DNA from 2 places in the Gilliamella sp. App2-1 genome. Region 1 is predicted to be linked to the other one. Evidence: riboswitches for the same ligand, from Rfam matches in the RefSeq annotation. Region 1 holds a riboswitch; the other holds the start of a gene.

Region 1 (12,837 bases):
TAGTTATTTTTTTGTAAAGCAATTGTAAAGTAATGTAAAAGGCAATGTCAATCTACATTATTTTAATCTTCAATGAAAACCATTAAATCACCATGTTTAAATGATATTTTAACTAAATCGTTAATCGCTTTGTTTCTTAAACTAACCATTTCACCTAGCGATAGATTTTGGTCAATCAAGGGATATTGTAAGCCGGTGATAGTTAAACCCGTTACTTTGGAAAGTGGCATTAGTGAAATAATATGATCTTTTACATGAGTAATTTCCTGATGATATTTGGCAAAAAAGAAATGGCAATAATTATCATAAAACGTTATTTGATATTGATGATAATATTGCATTGCAACAGAAAGATTTCCTAAAAAGTGATCGCTCGCCCTTCCTGTAGCGCCAAATACATCAAATGAAGTTATCCCTTTACTCATTAGAAATAAAAGTGCTTTTTCAAAATCCGTTTTATTTTGATCGGGTGTATGAATAACTTCAGTTTTGGGAGGAATTTTACCGTTTGAATTATAACTGTCTAAATCACCAATAATAAAATCAGGTTGGATTGATGATGTGGACAGATAATTATGGTAAGCACCATCAGTACAAGCGATATAGGTGTACTTTTCTAAATTACAAAAGCTATGCAATGGTGGCTCACCATTGACAAAGAGTAAGGCTTTATTTTGTGACATCGGCTTCCTTTTAGGTTTACCTGATTGGTTAATTACAAAGCTAACGTATAAGCCATGATAATCGCATCTTCTTGTTTACCATCGGTTGTTGGATAATAATTTTTTCGAATTGTGATTTGATTAAAACCCAGCGCATGGTATAGCGAAATTGCTGACGTATTTGATTGCCTGACTTCAAGCCAAAGTGTTGAAATCGGACAAGGCGATTTTATGGTTATTAACGCTTCTATCAAATGGTTGAGTAGAGCTTTTGCCAGTCCTTGCTTTCTAAAATCGGGATGAATTGCAATATTAAATAAATTAGCCTCATCGGCGATTTGTTGGCAGATGCAAAATCCTACTATTTGGTTATCAATCGTTATTTTAAAATTTAAGTAATGATCACCTTGGTTTGAAAAGAACGTCTGTTTTGACCAAGGGATTGCATGACAGATCAGCTCTAATTCAAAAGCTTTTACTAAATCATGTTCGGTCAGGGTGGAAATAGTTTTCATATTGACATAACTGTTGCCAAAGTAGGCGTTTTTGTTGGGGTGCTTTTGCAAGCTGATCTAAGCTAGCGGTTTGAATCGTTAATGGGTTTTGCCAAGACTCTTCAGGCGTTATATCGATAAACCAAATCACTGTTTTAATATCACTCGCTGATACAATAAGTTGAGATGGTGTTAATACTAGCACCTGATCTTGGGTAAGACGAATCGCATTTAATATATCCAGATAGATTTTTTGGGTTGGTTGCTCTTTGGCAACGACAATTAGCCGGATCTTATCGCTGATATGAGTGGCGATTTCGCCCTTAAAGACATTTGTGTTGCGCAAAACATATTGCGTTATATTGCACTGCTTTAGGTACCAATCTTGTTGCGTCATTATTGACTTACTGTTTTTTATTAGAGATTAAAGATAGTTAATTGTATAATCAATGCATCAATTTATAAAGGTTTTTCATTGAGGAAATATGGCAACATCAGCTTTTACTCCAGCAAGTCAAGTACTTGAGCGTCATCAAACATTTTTTAGTAATAAAAATGTGATCATCGCTGGTGATATTCAAGACAGTTATCCCGCTATCATGTCAGCAAATCAAGTTAAGATTCATTGCACACAATTTCATACTTATTTACGTTTAAAAAATAGTGTCCGTGGCAAGTATACCTATTTTTCATTGTTGCCAGAAGCAGAACTCTATGTTGGCATGGATACGCTAATTTACTATTGGCCAAAAACAAAAAGCGAAGCACAATTTCAGATTTCTTATTTATTGCATAATATGCCAAAAGGCAGTGATATTTTTATCATTGGTGAAAATAGAACAGGTGTAAAAAGCGTGGAAGATTTATTGAGTGATTTTGGTACAATTCAAAAAATCGATAGTGCAAGGCGTTGTGGCTTATATCATTTTCAGGCGGATAGCCGTTTAGCCTTTGATCTTGATGAGTGGTGGTTAAGTTACCATTTAACTATTGAAAATCAGAATATTGAAATCAAAAGTTTACCCGGTGTTTTTAGCCAAAAAGGGTTAGACACCGGCAGTGAGTTACTGTTAAATGCATTGATGGATCGTACTGATATTATTAAAGGTAATGTATTAGATGTGGGATGTGGTTCGGGCATTTTGTCCACGGTGCTAGGTAAATTATACCCTGATATTGCACTAACGTTATCCGATGTGAGCAGTGCTGCAATTGAATCAAGTAAAGCTACGTTACACCGTAATCATGTTAATGCCACAGTTGTAGCGAGTGATGTTTTTTCAAATCTAAATGATAAATATCATCTTATTGTTTCCAATCCACCTTTTCATGATGGTAAACAGACCGATTACACGGCTGTCAATACGTTAATCAGAGAAGCGAAAAAACACCTAAAATTAAATGGTTATTTGTGCATTGTGGCAAATTCATTTTTACCGTATCAAACCATTTTAGCTGAAACATTCAAAAGTGTTGAAGTGATTGCCCAAACGACAAAATTTAAGGTTTATCTCGCAAGCCATTAATAAATGCAGTTTGTTTATTTTGTTTTAAAAGAAAAGGATAAATTGCAATACATATCACAAGTTTAAAAAATAGGGCGATACTATCGCCCTATTTATAACATGTAAATATTTAGACTTAAACTGATTTCACTACTATTGACATCATATCTGCATTAAGAGAGCACTTTTTCTAATGCCTCCATTTCATCATAGGTAAAATCACAGCGCGTAAAGTTTTGATCAAGAAGAATAGGTACAGAGTTGCTTTCTCCGACTACGGCCAATGCATTACATGTATTTCTAATCATATCACCTATAATGATTGGTCCACCGTTTGAGCCTTTATTAAAATTGGCTGCATATTTAGCATTTATTCCTTGTGCATTGTTTGCACGATATAAAGCTGTTATTGTTTTACCATAAGAGACTAATTTAATCGGCACAATAACAGGGGTTAATTTTTGTCCGTTAATTTCATCGATAACTTTTGCCATTTTATGTGTTCTTAAGAAACACACTAAACTCATCCATGTAACCAACAACAACAAAAGAGTAAGAACCGTAGTAGCCAAAAATAGAGTCCGCATATTATTAATAGCTAAATCGATTGTTACTAGTGATGGATCATCAGCAGAAGCCATAGTTACTACTTTATAATTTTCTTTTGCTCCACCAAGGAAAACGTAATCACGCGTAATAACTTGTCCAGTATCAGTGGTAATTTTCACTGAACAATTATCAATCATACGTTTTGCACGACATTTCCCTTCTACATCATAGTCAACCACAACGGGATTACGTGATATTTTATAATCAGTAATTAATCCAGGATAATTTTTCAGGGCTATAAACATAGCTAACATAAAGAGAATTATTGTCGCACATATTCTTCTTATTTGGTGAAATGAGCCTTCTTGCTTTAGTTTCATAACTTTTAAAGAGCGAGTTGGAAATACTTCTACTAATTTATTCATCAATCCCATTTTATCAATATAGTCCTTATTAAAAATAAAAATTTCATGTCTAAACTAAAATTGTGTTATTAAAGGTTAACCTTTAATAACACAATAAAATTAATAAGCTATTAATTTATTTTATTAAATTAGGTTAAATATTATCATAATATTTACTTTGTAGAAATCACTCGCGTTGTTTACAGTAATTTGAAAACGACTTCAAATTAAATAACTCTGGAAAATTGCTGCTGCCTTGCCATTTTTCGCATATAAATATCAAAACACATGCAAATATTGCGTATCAATAAATGCCCTTTAGGTTGAACTTTAATTATCTTATCATTTACTGTAACTAATCCATCTTGTTGCAATGGCGCGAGTAGTTTTAAGTCTTCAGCAAAATAGTTATCGAACTGGATATGAAATTGTTCTTCTATCACTTTTTTATCTAAATAAAAGTGGCAAATGAGTTGCTTGATTACTTCACGGCGAATGATATCATCTTGATTTAAATTAAATCCTTTCCATAATCCATGACCTTTTTGTTCAACTTGACTTTGATAAGATCTAAGATCTTTTTGGTTTTGCGCATAACTATCTCCTAACATACTAATGGCTGATACACCCAGCCCAAGTAAATCCGCATCTCCTTGCGTTGTATAACCCTGAAAATTACGGTGCAATTGATTTTTTTGTTGGGCAATTGCTAATTCATCAGTGGGTTTGGCAAAATGATCCATGCCGATAAATTGATATCCCGCTTCGGTTAGTTTTTGAATACTTGTGTGTAAAATCTGTAATTTTTGATTAGCATTGGGTAAATCATCATCTTTAATTTTACGCTGCGCTGCAAAACGGCTTGGCAAGTGGGCGTAATTAAATACACTTAAACGATCGGGCGAGATATCAATCACTTTATTGAGCGTTTCGGTAAAACTAGCAACGGTTTGTTTGGGTAAGCCATAAATGAGATCTAGACTAATTGAATGAAAATGATTTTTACGCGCTTGTTCAATCAGTGATCGAATTAAGTTTTCATCTTGTTCGCGATTAATCAGATTTTGAATTTCATGATTAAAATCTTGAATTCCCATGCTTAATCGATTAAACCCAACGTGAGCTAAATGATCAATAGTGTGTGGCGTAATTTCACGAGGATCGATTTCGATCGACAGTTCAGCATTAGCGGCAAAATTGAAATGTTTTTTTAGCGAAGTTATTAGTCGAGTGATTTCATCATCAGTTAAAAAAGTCGGCGTACCGCCCCCCCAGTGCATTTGGGTTACTATGCGCTTATTAAATAATTTGGCACGTTCGGCAATTTCAATATCTAAAATATCAAGGTAGTTTGTAACTTTGTGTTTTTGGCGAGTAATAAGTTTATTACAACCGCAAAAATAACAAAGTTTATGACAAAACGGGATATGCACATAAAGCGATAATGGCTTTGTCGGGTAACGTGTTGCTGCTGATAAAAAATCCTGCTCATTAAAGTCTTCATTAAATTCAAGTGCAGTAGGGTAAGAGGTATATCTTGGACCTGAATAATTGTATTTTTCAATTAATACTTGATCCCATAATTGCGTATCAGCCATGCTTTTTACTTCCGTTTAAGTCTGTTTTTGGTATTGTTATTTTTATGAATTTTTAATATCGGTTTTTGCTGGTTCTTGATTTTTGTTTTAATTTTGATTCGATTGGTTTTATGTAAATATAACAATGTGCAAATCAATAACCCAAAATATAAACTTAACATAATTAATATTGGCATTATGATTTGCTCGCTTTTAAGTTATCAATGGATTGAATAAAAGATAATAGTTTTTAATTTTAAATTATGAGCAGAAATTTAATGATTAGGATCTTATTTCTGCTTGCATTGAGAAAGACACTAATAACATTTGTCTCTTATTAGTTTCGTTTTAATAAACTAACAATATCTTCTTTTTTTTCACCTTCATCTTCAAAGTCATCATCATCAGTATAACCAAGCTCCCGCATCAGTTCATCGATTCGATCCAGTTTGCTATCAAGATAAATTTGTTGATCTTTAGAGAGTTTGGCATTTTGCTCGACTAAATCCAGTAACATATCTAATTTTGGATCATTCTCTAATTGTTCTAATTCTTGCTGTGGCGATAAAACCGATTTGATTGGTTTAGGTTGTTTAACTGGTTTTGTTATAGCGCTTGAACTTTCAACAATTAATGAAATCGGTTTTTTGCTACCGATACGGGGATCTTTGGTAGTTTTTGTCGAATTTTTATTTTTGTTATTATCTTGATTATTAAAGCGCGAGCCACTAGGCAAGCCTTTGTGCTTACGTTTACGCTTTAGCTCCCGAGACTCTTCATTGATTTCTTGGCGGCTTTTTTTAGCTTTTGGTTTCGATTTATTTTTTAACATACATTCTCTGTTTCATATTAAGGTTAACCATTTAACCAGCCTATTTTATCAGTAAGTCTTAAATATAGCTATGATGAAGCAGTCATGCTAATTTAAGATTGTAAAAAAAGAGATTTATGTATAATCTGAGCCCAATAAATTTATGAGATCGAATTAGAGAACAAGATAAAATGAAAAATCATTTGAGCCCTTATATGCAATTTAACCGCCAAGAATGGGCAAGTTTGCGTAATGCGGTACCGATGACGTTAACCCCTGAAGAGTTAACTTCTTTACAAGGAATTAATGAAGACTTGTCTATGAATGAAGTTAGTGACATTTATTTGCCTCTATCAAGATTGCTTAATTATTATATTAGTAATAGCTTTAGCCGGCAGGCCGTACTGTCTAAGTTTTTAGGCAAAAGTCACAAAATCCCTTATATCATTGGTATTGCCGGTAGTGTTGCTGTCGGTAAAAGCACAACAGCAAGGGTATTGCAGGCGTTGTTAACGCGTTGGCCAGAGCATCGTAAAGTGGCTTTAGTTACAACTGATGGATTTTTATATCCCAATAAATGCCTTGAAGAGCGTGGGATAATGAATAAAAAAGGCTTTCCACAATCGTACAATATCAAAAAACTGATCAACTTTGTTGCTGATATAAAGTCAGGACAGCCACAAGTTAAAGCACCCGTTTATTCTCATTTGGTTTATGATATTGTTGAGGATGAAGAAATCGTTATTGATAGTCCTGATATTTTGATTCTTGAAGGGTTAAATGTACTACAAAGTACCTTAAACTATCCGCAAGCAAATAACCGTGTTTTTGTCTCTGATTATGTCGACTTCTCAATTTATGTGGATGCTGAAGTTTCGTTATTACATAATTGGTACGTAAATCGTTTTTTAAAATTTAGAGCGGGAGCATTTAGTGACCCGAACTCTTATTTTAACCACTACTCACAAATTTCAGAACAAGAAGCGGTAAACATTGCTAATCGCATTTGGCACGAAATTAATGAATTAAATTTAGTTGAAAACATCTTACCAACAAAGGAAAGGGCTAGTTTAATTCTGACTAAAGGCAAAGATCACAAAGTTGATTGTGTTCAATTAAGAAAATAATTTTAAGGAGAATTCATATGGAATCAGTAATTCGAGTAATGACTAAAGTAAGCATTATTACTTTGGCGAGTTTATTGTCGTTTGGTGCTTATGCCTCGAATCAAACAGAAGGACTAACGTGTGAAAACAAAAAACAAGCCATTGAAACACAAATTGATTATGCTAAAAAGCATAATAACGCTCACCGAGTTAAAGGACTGGAAAAAGCATTACACGATGTCAATAAGCATTGTTCAAATGATGATTTAGAAGCTAAATACAAAAAAAATGTTAGCGACAAATCCAATAAAGTGGCAGAAAGGACTCAAGCGTTAGCGAAAGCAAAAGCAAAAGGTAATGAACATAAAATTGCCAAACAACAAGCAAAATTAGCCGATGCTGAAAAAGAACTCAATGAAGCTAAAGCTGAATTAGCTAAATTTTATCAAGAATTAAAATTGAAATAAGCGGTAACACACAGATTATTCATCCAATTCACTTGTTTTTCAACCGTGTTTTTATCATTAACTCCATCAATGGTTACTGTTGATGGTGTTAATTTTGTATTAATCCTTGTCATACTAGACTTTTTAAAACAAAAAGAGTATGGTGTGCGCCTCGTTACGTGGTTCGTGAACCTCCCACGCTAAAAAACTAAGGAAACATTATGAGTAAAATTACACTACTTGGCGATCAGTCTGTTCGCTATCCTACAACCTATTGCCCTGAAATACTCGAAACGTTCGATAATAAACATCCGAATAACGACTATTTTGTTAAATTTAATTGCCCAGAATTTACGAGCCTTTGCCCTATCACTGGTCAGCCTGATTTTGCAACGATTTATATTTCGTACGTACCCAATATTAAAATGGTTGAAAGTAAATCGCTAAAGCTTTATCTATTCAGCTTTCGTAATCATGGTGATTATCATGAAGATTGCATTAATATCATTATGAAAGATCTGATTAAATTAATGGATCCTAAATATATTGAAGTTTGGGGTAAATTTACACCACGCGGTGGCATTTCGATTGATCCTTACGCCAACTATGGCAAATTAGGGACTCATTGGCAACAAGTTGCGGCTAATCGATTAGCTAATCACGATATGTATCCAGAAAAAGTGGATAATCGCTAATTTAATCCATCCAAATAGGAACCGTTAATGCAAACTCATAAAGCACTCGTTATATTTTCTGGCGGGCAAGATTCAACCACCTGCTTACTGCAAGCCATTGCTGATTATGGACGTGAAAACGTTCAAGCAATCAGTTTTCACTATGGTCAACGTCATGCAATTGAACTTGAAAAAGCCAAATGGATCGCCAAAGATTTAGGCATAAAGCAAACTGTCATTGATACCTCAGTTATCAAACAAACCACGAATAATGCGCTTATTGACGATTCACAAGAAATTAAATCAGCTCAAGATGGCAATTATCCTAATACCTTTGTGGATGGGCGTAATATGCTCTTTTTACTGTTAGCTGGCTGCCATGCCAAACAGCAGGGGATTTCTGACATTATTATTGGCGTTTGTGAAACCGACTTTAGTGGCTATCCAGATTGTCGCGATATCTTTATTAAATCAATGAATGTATCAATGAATTTAGCCATGGATTATGCGTTTAATCTTATTACACCACTGATGTATTTGACCAAAGCACAAACATGGGAAATGGCCGATAAACTGGGCTATCTTGATTATGTCCAACAACATACCCACACCTGTTATTACGGCGTTGAAGGGGGATGTGGTCAGTGTCCTAGTTGCCTGCTGCGTGATAAGGGCTTGCAAGAATATATGGCTAAGGCTAGATAGATTTATTAATAACTGGGTTCTCTCACCCCATTAAAAAGGAAACAAGATGTACTTAAAGAATCAGTTCGAATCGATAGAAAAAAACTTTACCCGTGGGCAACAGCAAAAAGCGCTTTACTGGTTGGCTTTTTTTCATATATTAGTTATTGCGTCAAGCAATTATTTAGTTCAAATCCCGTTTGATATTTTTGGTTTTCACACCACATGGGGGGCTTTCACGTTTCCATTTATCTTTTTAACTACCGATTTGACCATTCGAATTTATGGTGCAAGCTTGGCAAGAAAGATCATTTTTGTGGTAATGATCCCCGCATTGCTATTTTCATACCTTATTTCGGTGTTATTTTTTGAGACACATTGGGTTGGTTTGTCGGCATTGACCGAATTTAATAGCTTTGTATTTCGAATAGCGCTAGCCAGTTTTGCAGCTTATCTCGTTGGGCAATTGATGGATATCACGGTTTTTAACTATTTAAGAAAAAATAAATCATGGTGGGTTGCACCAACTGCATCAGCAATCTTTGGTAATGGTATTGATACTATTGTCTTTTTTGCTATCGCATTTTATCAAAGTAGCGATGAATTTATGGCAAATCACTGGGCCGAAATTTCGTTAATGGACTATAGTTTCAAAATTCTAATTTGCGGATTATTCTTTTTGCCACTTTATGGTGTGATTTTAAATTTTATTCTCAAAAAATTAGTCGCAACGCCTCACACTAAACATTTCTTATAATCTTAATTTTATTTATTCATTTTAATCAACTAAAAGCTCATCTATTATTGTAGATGAGCTTTTAGTTTTATGTTTAATACTAAAATAAGTACTCACAAAAAACATTCAGAAAATACATTGATTTTATTTGTTTTTTTTATTCTCTTTTTGCGGAGGAATCGCAAAATTTTATTAAACACCCTTTGCCAAATGGCAAATAGCAGTGCATAATATAAGGTTAAAATATAATCAAGTTGAGCTACAATAACGATAATAATATATGAGAATAATATATGAGGTAGAGTGGGTATGGGATTAGTAAAACATTTAGCTATATTGAGCCTATTATTAGCGTTAGTCGGATGTGATAATAAGAAAACGGAGCAAACTGCAAGTGCTCAACAATTAACAACGCAAGCAACAACAAATGTCATTGATAATAATAATGCAGCTAATGTTAGTAATCCTAATGAGGGCAGTGCAATAGCGCAAGAAGAATCGCCAAAACCTGTTTTTAACCCAACCCCAGAATTAATCGAAAAATATCATGGTAAAGCATTAACGGTCATTGATAGTTCTGAAGTCATTCTTGATGGTTCAAGTACACTGGTTATTACCTTTTCGGTTCCTTTAAATCCTAAACTTAATTTTTCTAATTTACTTCGTTTAGTTGATCGCCAAGCCGGTAATGTTGATGGCGCTTGGGAGCTGTCAGATAATGGATTAGAATTAAGACATCGATACCTGGAGCCAAATCGTGAATTAGAACTTACTATCGATAAAATGTTAGCGGCCATTAATGGCAACAGTTTAAAAGAAGTCTATCAGGCGGAAATTAAAACCCAAGATCGCAAGCCGATGGTGGGCTTTGCCAGTAGTGGTTTTTTGCTACCAAGTAGATCAATGAGTGGTTTACCTGTTATCACTCTTAATGTGAATAAAATTGATGTTAATTTTTTTAAAATCAGACCAGAGCAGTTATCTGATTTTGTTGCTGATTATGGTTTTATTGACCAAGTGACCAGTTGGAACTCAAAGAATATTAATCAATTCGCTGAATTAGTTTATTCGTCTCGATTTGATCTTAATCCTAAACGTAATTTTCAAGAAACGGTATTACTTAACCTATCTTCAATTCCAGAGTTACAGCAAGAAGGTGTTTATTTTGCTGTTATGAATCAAGCTGGAACCTATGATTATTCAAATCCCGCAACAATGTTTTCAATCAGTAATATTGGTGTTGCGGTGCATGCTTACGAGAATGGTAAATTATCTGTCATTACCCTTGGACTTGACAATGGCAAACCTCTTTCCGATATGAATTTATCTGTTTTATGTAGCAAAAGTATCAAAGACAGTAATAAGAACTGTACAACGGTTTCAACCCAAACCGACTCTACTGGTTATGCTGAAGTGACTTTACCAAAAGGCATGGATTATGCCTTACTTACCGTAAATGATGGAAAACAGATTTCTTTGGTGAGTTTAGAACGTAATGCTTTAAATTTAACCGAGTATAACTTGACCGGTTCTGCTTTTTATCAAAAACAACTATTTGCTTTTGGAGCCCGTGATTTATATCGTCCTCAAGAAACGGTCTATTTTAATGCGCTTTTGCGTAATGCTGATGGTAAGCCATTGCCGGTGCAACCCATTATTGTTGATGTTTTGTCACCAGATGATCAAATTGTTGAAACTTTTACTATCAGTGCCAAAGCTGACTCAAACGGTTTATATCAATGGCAATATGTTATTCCTGCTAATGCAGCAACAGGTAAATGGGCATTCCGGTTTAATTTAGGCGATAATAATTACCGTTACGCGTGGTTTCGTGTCGAAGAATTTTTGCCAGAGCGCATGGCAATGGAAATGACCACAGCATCAAATAAACCTATTATGTTTGATAAAAGTGTCAATTTTGATGTTAAAGGTTGGTACCTTTATGGTGCCCCAGCGGCAGGCAATAATTTAGAAGGTAATATTTATCTTAAAAAAATTGATTCAATCCCTGAACTTGCTGATTATAAAATTGGTGATGTGACTGACAGTAATCTTGCTCATCAACTTGATAATATTGAGACGACGTTAGATAAAAACGGGATCGCAAAAGTTGGGATAGATACTAGCAATTGGGGTAAATTGAACTCTCCAATTAAACTTATTTTGCAAGCAAGTTTACTCGATTCAGGGGGGCGTCCTGTTACACGTTATGCCAGCCAAACTATTTGGCCCTGTGAGCAAATACCTGCCGTGCGAGCACTATTTTCCCAATCGCCTTATTACGATTGGTCATCAGATCGGTACGAAAACAGCCCAACAGTTGATAAAGGCGCTAATGCAGAGTTTGAAGTGGCCTATATTAACATCGATGGCGAGAAGCTGGCTGCAAATCATTTAAAGGCGAGAATTATTCGTGAACGTCGTAATTATTATTGGAGTTGGTCTGACGATGCTGGATGGCATCAAGAATACAATTCAAGTGAATTTGTTGCGCAAGAACAACCACTTTCTATTGATGCCAATGGCACAACCAAAGTCAGCTACCAAACAGATGATTATGGCTCTTACCGTATTGAAATTGTCGATACTAAAAATAACATCACCAGTAGCTTACGTTTTAGAAGTGGTTACAATTGGGAAGATAACACTAATGGTACCAATGCTGTTCGCCCAGATCAGGTTAAATTAAGTCTGGATAAAACGGTCTATTCAGTTGGAGATACTGCTAAAATACATGTACAAGCCCCAGTCGCTGGATCGGGTTATATCGCACTTGAAACCAATGATGGTATGTTATGGAAACAAGATATTACCGTTGATGAAAACGGACTTGATGTCGAAATCCCAATTCAAGATTGGGGACGTCATGATATTTATATTAATGCGATGATTATTCGCCCATCAACCAATGCTGAAGTACAAACGGTTAAACGAGCAATTGGATTGCTATATTTACCCATTGATACTTTGAATCGTCAATTAAATGTGAGTATTGAAGCGCCGAAAAAGACAGAACCTGAAAAAACGATTCCAATAAAAGTCAAAATGGATAAAAGCGCAATCCAACAAGATCGTAAGGTAACGGTATTAGTTTCGGCAGTTGATTCAGGTGTATTAAACATTACTAATTTTGCCACACCTGATCCTTACAGTGCGTTTTTAGGTCGTAAACGTTATGATGTCGATCTA
Region 2 (12,837 bases), on a different contig from region 1:
CGCAATCCCCGGCAAGGCCAAGCGCATCATCAAAGGAAACATCACATATCGAAAAACTTGTACTTTACTCAACCCAAGTGCTTTTGCTGCCGCTAACGTATTTTTAGGCACCGCAAGATAAGCACCTCGGAAGGTTTCGGTAAAATATGCGCCATAAATAAAGCCTAATGTAAAAATACCAGCCATTAACGGATCAACTTCAATAAAAGGGGCGTTAAGATAATCGGTAATATTATTAACCAAAAATTGTAAACCAAAAAATATCAGCATCATTAGGACTAAATCAGGCACGCCTCGAATTAACGATGTATAAGCCTGACAAATCACATTACACACTTTAGAATCAGTCAGCTTGCCCAGTGCACAAACAATGCCAAGTAGCATAGCTAACAGCAGCGATGCTAGTGCTAAAATAATGGTTAGCCAGGCGCCTTGGCAAATTAACGCAATATAACCCTGCATAGTTTATTTTTTATTACCATACACATTAAAATCAAAGTACTTATTATTAATTTTTTGGTAAGTGCCATCTGCTAAAATGTCTTTTAAAGCCTGATTAAAGGCTTCGCGCAATTCGTTATCATTGTTACGAAAACCAAGTCCTGCGCCGACATCAAAATAGTCAGCATCTTTCAATCCATCGCCAGCAAAAACAAAACCTTTACCTTGTGGTTGTTTTAAAAAGGCATAACTGCCAGTAACTTCGTCTTGTAATGCCGCATCTAAACGACCTGCCACTAAATCCGAAAATACTTGCAACTGATTTTGGTAAGGCACAATCATCACCCCATTAGGTCGCCACATTACGTTGGCAAAATGTTCTTGTGAAGTACCTTGCTCAACCCCAACGCGCTTACCTTTTAACGATTCAGCATTAGGCATTAAATGAGTACCTTCTTTAACTATCAAACGCGAATAAGTTATAAAAATCTCGTCAGAAAAAGCAATCTGCTTTTTACGTTTTTCAGTCATCATAAGCGATGACGAAATCATATCGATCTTTCTTGATAATAATGAAGGGATCAGCGCATCGAAATCAGTCGATTGAAAAGTGCATTTAATGTTGACTTTTTCACACAGGGCTTTAGTGATTTCGATATTAAAACCGGTGATATCACCATTAGCATCAATAAAATCAAAAGGTGCATAAGACGTATCCGTCCCAATTTTAATCGATTCTGGCAACGTTGCATAACTTGATACTGGTAAACCTAAACAACTCAAAATGGCTAACGTTTTTAATAACTGCTTCATGATTCATTTTTCCCAGTTTTTATCTAAGAGCATAATATAACGTGTTCTGACATAATTTTATAATAAAAAAAAGTTATTATCGTTGGGCAAAAAATTAAATTTACTTAATGATAAACACGTGCGACAAAATGGTTAGGGGGCTGTTATTTTTTATAAATAACAAAAACTAGCTTAATTGGGCTTTTACAAAAAGCTTTCAAGTTAATTATTTATATTTTTATAAAAACCGACCCTAAAAGGTCGGTTTATCATTTGATGGTTAATTACTGTTTAGCTTCAATATTATCGCCAACAAGATCCAAATGGATAGTTTTTCCTGGAACTAATTTGCCAGACAATATTTGTTGTGCTAATGGGTTTTCAATCTCTTGCTGGATCGCGCGTTTCAGCGGTCTTGCCCCATAAATTGGGTCGAAGCCGACTTTAGCAAGTTGTTCCAACGCCGCATCCGAGATATCCAATTGGTAACCACGTTCATCTAAACGTTTTTCAACGTGCGCTAATTGAATTTTTGCAATCGCTTTGATATTTTCTTGACCGAGTGGATGGAATACCACTGTTTCGTCAATACGATTGATAAATTCTGGTCTAAAGTGTTTAGCAACAACTGTCATCACTAACGCTTTCATTTCGTCATAACTGAGCTCAACTTGACCTTGAATTAGATCAGATCCTAAGTTTGATGTCATAATTATGACGGTATTACGAAAATCAACCGTGCGACCTTGGCCATCGGTTAAGCGTCCATCATCCAGAACTTGCAGTAAGATATTAAAGACATCTGGATGCGCTTTTTCGACTTCATCAAGTAAAATGACTGAATAAGGTCGACGTCTAACTGCTTCAGTCAAGTACCCGCCTTCTTCATAACCAACATAACCCGGAGGTGCACCAATTAAGCGAGCGACGGAGTGTTTTTCCATAAACTCTGACATATCAATACGCACCATGGCATCCTCGCTATCAAACATAAAGTTAGCCAGTGATTTGCAAAGCTCGGTTTTACCGACACCAGTTGGTCCTAAGAATAGGAACGACCCAATTGGTTTGTTTGGATCAGAAAGTCCAGCCCGGCTACGACGAATCGCATTGGCAACCGCTAATACCGCTTCATTTTGTCCAATGACGCGTTTATGTAAAGCATCTTCCATATGTAATAATTTGTCTTTTTCGCTCTCAAGCATTCTAGAAACAGGAATACCTGTCGCTTTAGATAACACTTCGGCAATTTCGTTATCGGTCACTTTGTTACGCAATAACTTCATTGTCTTGCCTTCTAACTGAGTTGCTGAAGCAAGTTTCTTTTCGAGCTCTGGTATTTTGCCGTATTGTAATTCAGACATTTTGCTCAAGTCGCCGGCTCGACGTGCTTGCTCTATTTCAGTCCGCGCTTTTTCCAGTTCAGCTTTGATGCTTTGCGTGCCCGAAACGGCTGCCTTTTCTGATTTCCATTCTTCTTCAAGTGATGCATAATCTTTTTCTTTTTCAGAAAGTTCATCGTTTAACATCTCAAGACGTTTTTTACTGGCATCGTCAGACTCTTTTTTAAGCGCTTGTTGCTCAAGTTTAAGTTGAATTATGCGCCTTTCAAGTCGATCTAAAGATTCCGGTTTTGAATCCATTTGCATACGAATACTCGATGCGGCTTCGTCAATTAAGTCAATTGCTTTATCAGGCAACATACGATCAGAAATATAACGATGCGATAGCGTTGCCGCCGCCACAATTGCTGGATCGGTAATTTGTACATGATGATGCAGTTCATAACGTTCTTTTAATCCACGCAAAATGGCAATGGTATCTTCAACTGTTGGCTCGGCAACATAGACTTTTTGGAAACGACGTTCTAACGCCGGATCTTTTTCGATATATTGACGATATTCATCAAGTGTTGTTGCGCCCACGCAGTGCAATTCTCCACGCGCTAATGCAGGTTTTAGCATATTACCAGCATCCATTGCACCATCACTTTTACCTGCACCAACCATGGTATGGATTTCGTCGATGAACAATATAATGCGACCTTCTTCTTTTGCTAAGTCTTTAAGCACGGCTTTTAACCGTTCTTCAAATTCACCACGATATTTAGCCCCCGCAATTAATGCACCCATGTCTAATGATAAAACGCGTTTATTCCGCAATCCTTCAGGCACTTCGCGGTTAACAATACGTTGAGCCAAACCTTCCACAATGGCGGTTTTACCCACACCTGGTTCACCAATTAATACCGGATTATTTTTAGTACGGCGCTGTAATACCTGAATTGTTCGGCGAATTTCTTCATCACGACCAATAACAGGATCAAGCTTACCTTGTTCTGCTCGTTGAGTTAAATCAATAGTATATTTTTTAAGAGCACCACGTTGATCTTCTGCATTAGGGTCATTCACGTTATCGCTACCTCTTATTTGATTGACTGCTTGGCTAAATTTGTCTTTATTGACGCCTGACCTTTTAAGAATATCACTTAAGCTACCTTTGTCTTCTAAAGCGGCTAATATAAAAAGTTCTGATGATATATAGCTATCGCCATTTTTTTGGGATAATTTGTCGCATAGATTTAATACGCGAATAAACTCTTGGGATGGCATAACATCCCCACCAACACCTTGAACTTGGGGTAATCGATCAATGGCTTGTGTTAATTCTTGTTGCAAAATAGCAACATTTGCACCAGCAGTAGTCAATAATGGTGTTATACTGCTACCTTCTTGATTAAGCATGGCTGATAGGACATGCACAGGCTCTATATATTGATTGTCTTTACCCAATGCAATAGACTGCGCACTAGCTAAAGCTTGTTGAAACTTGTTTGTTAATTTATCTAACCTCATAGTATTTATCTCCTGAGTAATAGATTTGGATTCAATGCTAAACACATTCAACCCATTTGCATGTGATCTAAATGTGTGTTGCAAGCTAAATTTCAAGAGCAAATTCAGAATATTTTTTATAAAATTTGTACAGCAAGATCAGCAAGTGTTTAAAGCTTAATTAGCGTCAAAAATAAAGGTTACCACAATTCAAGCAATTACCACTTAATGTTGTTTTAAATAAAACTTGCAAGATGACAAATCAGCTTTGATCTATTATATTAGCGTCTTTATTTTGTTAGGTTTGCTAACCGTGGTTCGTAATCCATCCCACGTAAAAAAACTAGGAATATAAAATGTTCAAAATAGCCAAAGAGTTTCAATTTGATGCTTGTCATATGTTAGATGGGCACAATAAAAAGTGCCATAATCTGCACGGTCATACTTATCGCTTATTAGTCGAAATTAGCGGTGATCTTATCGATAATGGTTCGAGTCAAGATATGGTCATGGATTATGCTGATCTAAAAACAATTGTCAAACAGCATATTATCGATCCGCTGGATCATGCTTACCTTTATAACCAAAATAACCCCAATGAGTGCCGTATTGCCACTTTACTGCAAGAAATGGAGCGAAAAATCTTCGCATTTCCATGCCGAACAACCGCCGAAGGAATGAGCAAATTTATATTTGATTGTCTGTCTCAATATTTGCCTGTTTCGATGATCAAATTATGGGAAACGCCAACTTCATATTGTGAATATCACCGGAGCCAAAAATGATCGAATTTCGTATCGTTGAAATCTTCGAATCTTTACAGGGCGAGGGTTATAATACTGGCATGCCTGCTGTTTTTATCCGTTTTGCTGGATGCAATTTAAATTGTGCTTGGTGTGATACTAATTTCCGCCAATTTACCCGATTTACGGTAGATGCTTTAATGACTAAAGTTAGAGAATATAAAAGCAAAAATATCATTATTACCGGTGGCGAACCTACTATGGTTAAAGCATTACCTGAATTGCTTGTACCATTAAAAAATGCAGGTTATTTTATTGCCATTGAAAGTAATGGGCTTGGCAACATTGATCCGCTTATTGATTATATTGCTCTAAGCCCTAAGTTTTGTTATCGGTCACACTACCGAAAAATAGCACAACCTACCGCCAATGAGGTGCGAATTGTTGCCGAAAATCACATTGATTTTATTCCTTTTTGCCAATACATCGAAACCCATATTCAAGCAAAACACTATTACCTTTCACCATGCGAAAAAGATGGGGTGTTTAATATGTTTGATACCATTAAACTATTAGGACAGATCAACGAAAACCGACTCGATAATAAATGGTTATTGAGTGTGCAAAGCCATAAATTTGCGGACATTGAGTAAATTTTTTGTTTTAGGGTGCTTTAGGTTTCGGACATTTTATCTTTTGGATAAAAAATAACTTTGACATCAACATTCGAGCAAAGAGGATAGTAAATCCCTTTTGCAAGGCCGTCTTCGTTTTGCTCACATGTTCAAATTTTTCCAGAAAAATTTTCACTCAGCTTTGACGTATTATCTATCAATTTTTCTGACAAAGCATAGCCCCGCTAAACATTCTTGTTTGGCGGGCTAATCTCGCTCAATTTCCAAAGCCGAATTAATGGCAATATTAACTTTTGACGATTATAAAAGATTAGTGTATATTTTTATAAAATATCAGATATTATATTGATTTATAAGAAAATCAATCAAACCAAATCATCGTTGCCATTCTGCCAGTTTTGTTTTCACGCCGATAAGAAAAGAATTTATCTTGTTCAGTAAAAGTACAATAATCACCACCAAAAATTTGTGTTATTCCGATCGCTTGTAAACGTTGTTTGGCAATTAAATACAGGTTGGCTAAGTATTTTTGTTCAGTTGAATCGATTAAGCGGAATGCGATTTGTGCTTTTGGATCGACTTTTTCAAATTGTTGTTTGACTTCGATACCCACTTCGAATTTTTTGGCACTGATAGCAGGTCCCATCCAAGCAATAATTTTTGATGGCGGGCTTGAAAATTTTTTAACTGTCTCTTCTAATATACCATTACATAATCCTCGCCAACCCGCATGGGCGGCGGCAACTTCATCACCTTTTGTTGTACAAAATAATACAGGCATGCAGTCTGCGGTTAGTACCACGCTGACTTGTTTTGGTTGATTTGTATATGAAGCATCGGCTTCAAACGATTGATGAGAATTGATATTGCCCATTGGTGGTTGTAAGGCAATTTGTGATATATCAAGTGCTATGGTGCTATGGATCTGAGTTAACCAATAGGGTTCGCTTGGTATTTGTTCTGTTTGAATAATTCGTCGGCGGTTTTCAACAATATGTTCTAAATTATCACCGGTTCGATTTCCCATATTTAAACTTGCAAATGGCGCTAGACTAACGCCTCCTGTTCGTGTTGTGGTAAAAGCGTGGATGTTTTTCGGTGCTGTCCAATATGGGTAAATCGATTTAATCATAATTATCACCAATCTAGTTCATCTTTGTACTGTTCAGTATCTTCTTGTAAAGCTTGAATTAACTTTTGCATGTCTTGTGGTATTGGTACATACCATTCCATTTGATCTCCAGTAATAGGATGGAATAAACGTAGCATTGTTGCATGTAATGCTTGGCGGTCAAAGTTGCGCAAGGTTTGAATAAATGATTCGCTAGCCCCTTTAGGCGGCCTTGGCCTTCCACCATAGAGTGGATCGCCAACTAATGGGTGGGCAATATGTGCCATATGTACGCGAATTTGATGAGTTCGCCCTGTTTCTAAGCGTAAACGCAAGCGGGTATGCAGGCGGTACTTTTCCATTACTCGATAATGCGTGACCGCTGGTTTGCCAGTTGGAAATACTGCCATATGAGTTCGTTTGGTTGGATGGCGCGTGATAGGCTGATCAACCATCCCCCCTGCAGTAATAATGCCCATAACAACAGCTTCATATTCGCGCGTGATTTCACGTTGTTGAAGCGATTCAACTAAGTGCGTTTGTGCATTAACGGTTTTAGCTACCACCATCAAGCCTGTGGTGTCTTTATCTAGCCGATGCACTATACCGGCACGCGGTACGCGCGCTATATCAGGATAATAATGTAATAAGGCATTTAATACCGTACCATCTGGATTACCTGCGCCTGGGTGCACAACTAAATCACGAGGTTTGTTGATCACTAAAATATCGTCATCTTCATAAACAATATCAAGTTTTATGTCTTCGGGTTGGTGATAAGTTTCTTCTTCAATTTCAGCATTGATAGTTATTTTTTCGCCACCAAGCACTCTTTCTTTGGGCTTGTTGATGATGGCGTTGTTGACAGTGACTTTATTATTCACTATCCAATCTTTTATTCTTGATCGTGAGTAATCAGGAAAAAGCGCTGATAATGCTTGATCTAAGCGCATGCCTAGTTGAGTTTGTGCTATTTCGGTTGATAATTTTAACTTGTGCATGTGTAATTTATCTATTTTAAGCTGTTTTGTTTTAGAGTATTATATACCAATCATGGCCTTTAATGTTTAATTAAATTTGGATTGAAAACTGAATGAAATTACCTTTACACTCTTTGTTAGCTATTGCTTTAAGTGGCTTACTAATTGGCTGTACTTCTTCCAAGCCCAATGTTGAAAATGTACCTGAAATTGAACTTTATAACAAAGCAAAAACAGAGCTTGAAAAAGGTAATATTAAATCTAGTATTGCTGTATTAGAGGCTATGGACAAGAATTATCCATTTGGTCCTTATTCTCAGCAAGTGCAACTTGATTTGATTTATGCTTACTATAAATCCGCCGATTTACCATTAGCAATTGCGTCAATTGATCGGTTTTTAAAATTGAACCCAACTCACCAAAATATTGATTGGGTTATTTATATGCGTGGTATTTCAAATATGGCGCAAGATGATAATATGATCCAAGGTTGGTTTAATGTTGATCGCTCAGACCGAGATCCTGATTATGCCTCAGCAGCATTTAAAGATTTTACTTATTTAGTGTCAAGCTTTCCAACCAGTCACTATGTAGCTGATGCACAAAAACGCCTTGTTTTTTTGAAAAATAGGTTGGCTCGCTATCAGTTAAAAATTGCACAGTTTTATACTAAACGTGGAGCTTATGTAGCAGTAATTAATCGCGTAACGAATATGCTAGTTATGTTCCCAGATACCGATTCGACTAAAGAAGCATTGCTTCTAATGCGTAATGCTTATAATGAATTAGGCTTAGCCGATGAAACTCAAAAAGTCGATCAGCTGATTCAAGCAAATCTTGAAAATATGCCTAAAGAAGAGCAACGTTCGTTATTATCACGCTTTACTAGTGTGTTTAATGGTGGTTAAACCGTTCTAAATTTAAGAGCCTGTCTTTGGATAATTTTGTACGGCTTTAATCGCTATTTAATTAAACTTAAATAGCGATTAATTTGTTTTATTGTCGCCCTTTCTGCTTAAACTATTATAGTTTAGTCATTTATTTAATCTCAGCAATAAAATATACTTTATAACTCACAATTTATTCTTCTTTAAATTGATTGTCATTCTTTAAATTTACCACAGCAAGAAATCAATATCTTGATTCATATATCGTTTGTAAAACGTGTCAATAACCAATACAATTAGCAACATATTTTTATTAGCAATAATAGATAGGACATTAACTCGTCATGCAAGAACAATATCGCCCAGATGAAATAGAATCCGCCGTACAAAAACACTGGCAAGAAAATAAAACCTTTCACGTTACCGAAGATCCATCAAAAGAAAAATATTACTGCTTGTCGATGCTACCTTACCCTTCAGGGCGTTTGCATCTTGGTCATGTTCGCAACTATACGATTGGTGATACCATTTCACGTTACCAACGCTTAAACGGTAAAAATGTACTACAACCAATTGGTTGGGATGCGTTTGGCTTACCTGCTGAAGGCGCTGCTGTTAAAAATAATACTGCTCCTGCAAAATGGACCTACGAAAATATTGCCTATATGAAAAAGCAATTACAGCTTTTAGGCTTCGGTTATGATTGGGATCGTGAAGTGACAACTTGCCGTCCAGAATATTACAAATGGGAACAATGGTTTTTTACTAAGTTATATGAAAAAGGCCTAGTTTATAAAAAAACATCGGCAGTTAACTGGTGTCCAAATGACCAAACCGTACTTGCTAATGAGCAAGTGGTTGAAGGTTGCTGTTGGCGTTGTAGTACTCCCGTTGAACGTAAAGAGATCCCGCAGTGGTTTATTAAAATCACCGAATATGCTGAAGAGCTACTTAATGATTTAGATATCTTAGAGGACTGGCCAGAGCAAGTTAAAACTATGCAACGTAACTGGATTGGTCGCTCTGAAGGGGTTGAGTTTGATTTTGCTGTTGAAAATTATGCCGATAAATTACGCGTTTATACAACACGCCCCGATACTTTAATGGGGGTGAGCTTTGTGTCGGTTGCAGCGGAACATCCGCTTGCGCAATTAGCTGCAAAAAATGATGTAAAAATTGCCGAGTTTGTTGCTGAATGTAAAAATACCAAAACAGCCGAAGCTGATATGGCAACTATGGAAAAGAAAGGGATTGCCACTGGCTTTAATGCTATCCACCCGTTAACAGGTAAGAAAGTCCCTGTTTGGATTGCTAACTTTGTCTTAATTGAATATGGCACTGGTGCAGTAATGGCGGTTCCAGGTCACGATGAACGAGACTATGAGTTTGCTTCAAAATATAATTTACCTATTAATCCTGTTATTTTAACTCAAGACGGCAATGCACCCGACTTGTCTGAAAAAGCATATACTGAGCATGGAAAATTATTTAATTCAGGCGAGTTTGATGGTCTAGATTTTGAGCAAGCGTTTAATGCTGTTGCCGATAAATTAATTGCGTTAGGTATTGGTCAACGTAAAGTTAATTATCGTTTACGTGATTGGGGTGTTTCACGCCAGCGTTACTGGGGTGCTCCGATCCCAATGGTGACGCTTGAAGATGGTACAACTATGCCATCACCAGAAGATCAATTACCAGTTATTTTGCCTGAAGATGTCGAAATGAATGGCATAACTAGCCCGATTAAGGCTGATCCTAATTGGGCTAAAATAACCGTTAACGGTCAACCAGCACTACGTGAAACGGACACCTTTGATACCTTTATGGAATCATCTTGGTATTATGCCCGTTACACTTGCCCACACTACGACAAAGGCATGTTAGATGAAAAAGCAGCTAATTATTGGTTGCCTGTCGATCAGTATGTAGGTGGTATTGAACATGCCATAATGCACTTACTTTATTTTAGATTTTTCCATAAATTAATGCGTGATTTTGGTTTAGTATCATCAGATGAACCTGCAAAACGCTTACTATGCCAAGGTATGGTATTAGCCGACGCATTTTATTATACCAGCCCAACGAATGAACGCATTTGGGTGTCACCAACTGAAGTTACCATTGAACGTGACGAAAAAGGCCGAATTGCTAAAGCGGTTGACAGTCATGGCAATAAGCTAGTCCATGCGGGTATGACGAAGATGTCAAAATCCAAAAACAATGGTATCGACCCACAAGAAATGGTTGAAAAATATGGTGCCGATACAGTTCGATTGTTTATGATGTTTGCTTCACCAGCGGATATGACTTTGGAATGGCAAGAGTCTGGCGTTGAAGGTGCCAACCGATTTATTAAACGTGTGTGGCGGTTAGTTTATGAACATGCTCAAAAAGGTCAAACCGTTAAATTAGATATTACAGCCTTAGATAATGAACAAAAATCATTACGCCGTGAACTACATAAAACTATTGCGAAAGTGAGTGATGATATTGGACGTCGACAAACGTTTAATACCGCTATTGCCGCTGTGATGGAATTTATGAATCGCTTGCAAAAAGCGCCACAAGAAACCGAGCAAGATTGTGCACTCATGAGTGAAGCATTAAATGCGATTGTTCGTTTGCTTTACCCTATGATGCCACACGCATGTTTTGTTATGTGGCAAGCCTTAGGTCATAGTGAATCCATTGATAACACAACCTGGCCTGTTGCTGACCAATTAGCAATGATTGAAGACGAAAAACTCATTGTTGTGCAAATTAACGGTAAAGTCCGTGGTAAATTTACGGTACCAGCTGATGCCGAGCAAGATTTTGTTGTATCACAAGCGAAACAAGAGCCTAACATCCAAAAATATTTAAGCGATGGTGCTATCCGTAAAGTCATTTACGTTCCAGGTAAATTGTTAAATCTTGTTATTGGTTAATATTGTTTAATAACTAAATTTAGGCGGTTATAGATATGAAAAAATATTTAGCGTTAATCATGTTATTAACAATATCATCCTTAACAGGATGTGGCTTTCACTTACAACATGATACTGAAGTACCTGAGCGGTTTAAGACAATGTCTTATATAAGTTACGACCCATATGGTCGATTATCCCGCAATATTAAAGAGTTATTACACGATAACAAAGTGACTTTAACCGATAATAATACTGCAGGTCCGGTACCTACATTAAGGATGCTAAGCGAAAATCTAAGCCACAATACCATCTCAATTTATCAAGATGGTAAAGCAGCCGAATATCAATTAGTCTTAACCGTTGAAGCGCAAGTTGTTATTGCTGATCAACACACGTATCCAATCAGTGTACGTGTATTTAGAACGTTTTTTGATAATCCATCTGAAGCATTGGCCAAAACTGTTGAACAAGACTTAATTGAAAACGAGATGTTTAAACAAGCCGCCAGACAAGTTATCCGTAAATTAAAATCGATTGATACGGTCAATTAACGTTGTCATGATTAAAATTAGTGCCGATCAGATTAGTCATAAATTGGGATCACCCTATTATTTAATTTTAGGTAGTGATCCTTATTTACAGCATTATGTGCAAACTGAATTACGAAAAGCCTTTACCCAAGCAGGTTTTAATGAACAGCTTACGTTTGTTATTGATAATCAAACCGATTGGACGGCAATTTTTGATGGCTGTCAGTCGATGAATCTATTTTCTACCAATACTTTGATTTTACTAGATTTTGGTGAGAATATGTTAAATGCTGGTATTACAACTAAACTCAATACATTAAGTGAGGTTTTAACCCCCGATATTGCGCTAATAATCACGCTTAATAAAATCACTAAATCGCAAGAAAATACTATTTGGTATAAGGCATTATCAGATAATCTAGTGGTTGTTAATTGTACCACGCCAGATACGTTGCAATTACCGCAATGGATTAGAAATTATTTGCAACAACAACAAATAACTATTGATCCAAAAGCAATTGAACTGCTTTGCTATTATTATGAAGGTAATTTACTTGCGTTAACACAAATTATTGCGCAGCTAAAATTGTTATATCCCAATCACCGCATTTCTTATGATGAAGTCGAAAATAACATTAATGATTCGGCTATATTTACGCCCTATCATTGGACTGATGCGATGATTGCCAATAAAACAAAGCGAGCTATTCATATTTTACAGCAGCTAAAAATAAATGAATTTGAACCGTTAATTTTGTTGCGGATTATTCAACGTGAGTTGATATTGATGATTAATTTAAAAAAGGGATTGCAAACAAAATCATTAAAACAAACTTTTGATGAATATAAGGTTTGGCAAAATAAAAGAATGATTTATACCAATTATCTAAACCGTTGCGATCTTAAAAGCCTATTTAATTTGTTAGCCAAGCTGACTGAAATCGAAATCAGTTTAAAACATGATAATCAAGCGCA

What was found. Region 1 has a riboswitch for preQ1 ahead of queF (preQ(1) synthase). Riboswitches for the same ligand answer to the same signal wherever they lie in the genome.
Region 2: another riboswitch for preQ1. It lies ahead of queD (6-carboxytetrahydropterin synthase QueD); the one in region 1 lies ahead of queF (preQ(1) synthase).

What each region holds. Positions count from the first base shown of each region.
Region 1 covers NZ_LZGR01000070.1:27,681-40,517, forward strand. The annotation lists gene A9G22_RS09165 (thiamine diphosphokinase) at 63-683, opposite strand; gene rimI (ribosomal protein S18-alanine N-acetyltransferase) at 716-1,177, opposite strand; gene A9G22_RS09175 (DNA polymerase III subunit psi) at 1,146-1,553, opposite strand; gene rsmC (16S rRNA (guanine(1207)-N(2))-methyltransferase RsmC) at 1,642-2,682, shown strand; gene A9G22_RS09185 (hypothetical protein) at 2,835-3,635, opposite strand; gene hemN (oxygen-independent coproporphyrinogen III oxidase) at 3,842-5,212, opposite strand; gene yihI (Der GTPase-activating protein YihI) at 5,529-6,023, opposite strand; gene coaA (type I pantothenate kinase) at 6,194-7,129, shown strand; gene A9G22_RS09205 (DUF1090 domain-containing protein) at 7,147-7,575, shown strand; PreQ1 riboswitch class I at 7,728-7,772, shown strand; gene queF (preQ(1) synthase) at 7,776-8,249, shown strand; gene queC (7-cyano-7-deazaguanine synthase QueC) at 8,277-8,933, shown strand; gene A9G22_RS09220 (7-cyano-7-deazaguanine/7-aminomethyl-7-deazaguanine transporter) at 8,980-9,669, shown strand; gene A9G22_RS09225 (alpha-2-macroglobulin family protein) at 9,958-12,837, shown strand, end outside.
Region 2 covers NZ_LZGR01000019.1:31,124-43,960, forward strand. The annotation lists gene A9G22_RS02380 (ABC transporter permease) at 1-462, opposite strand, end outside; gene A9G22_RS02385 (lysine/arginine/ornithine ABC transporter substrate-binding protein) at 466-1,254, opposite strand; gene clpB (ATP-dependent chaperone ClpB) at 1,518-4,088, opposite strand; PreQ1 riboswitch class I at 4,375-4,420, shown strand; gene queD (6-carboxytetrahydropterin synthase QueD) at 4,424-4,852, shown strand; gene A9G22_RS02400 (7-carboxy-7-deazaguanine synthase QueE) at 4,849-5,463, shown strand; gene pgeF (peptidoglycan editing factor PgeF) at 5,807-6,574, opposite strand; gene rluD (23S rRNA pseudouridine(1911/1915/1917) synthase RluD) at 6,583-7,557, opposite strand; gene bamD (outer membrane protein assembly factor BamD) at 7,650-8,444, shown strand; gene leuS (leucine--tRNA ligase) at 8,768-11,350, shown strand; gene lptE (LPS assembly lipoprotein LptE) at 11,386-11,883, shown strand; gene holA (DNA polymerase III subunit delta) at 11,891-12,837, shown strand, end outside.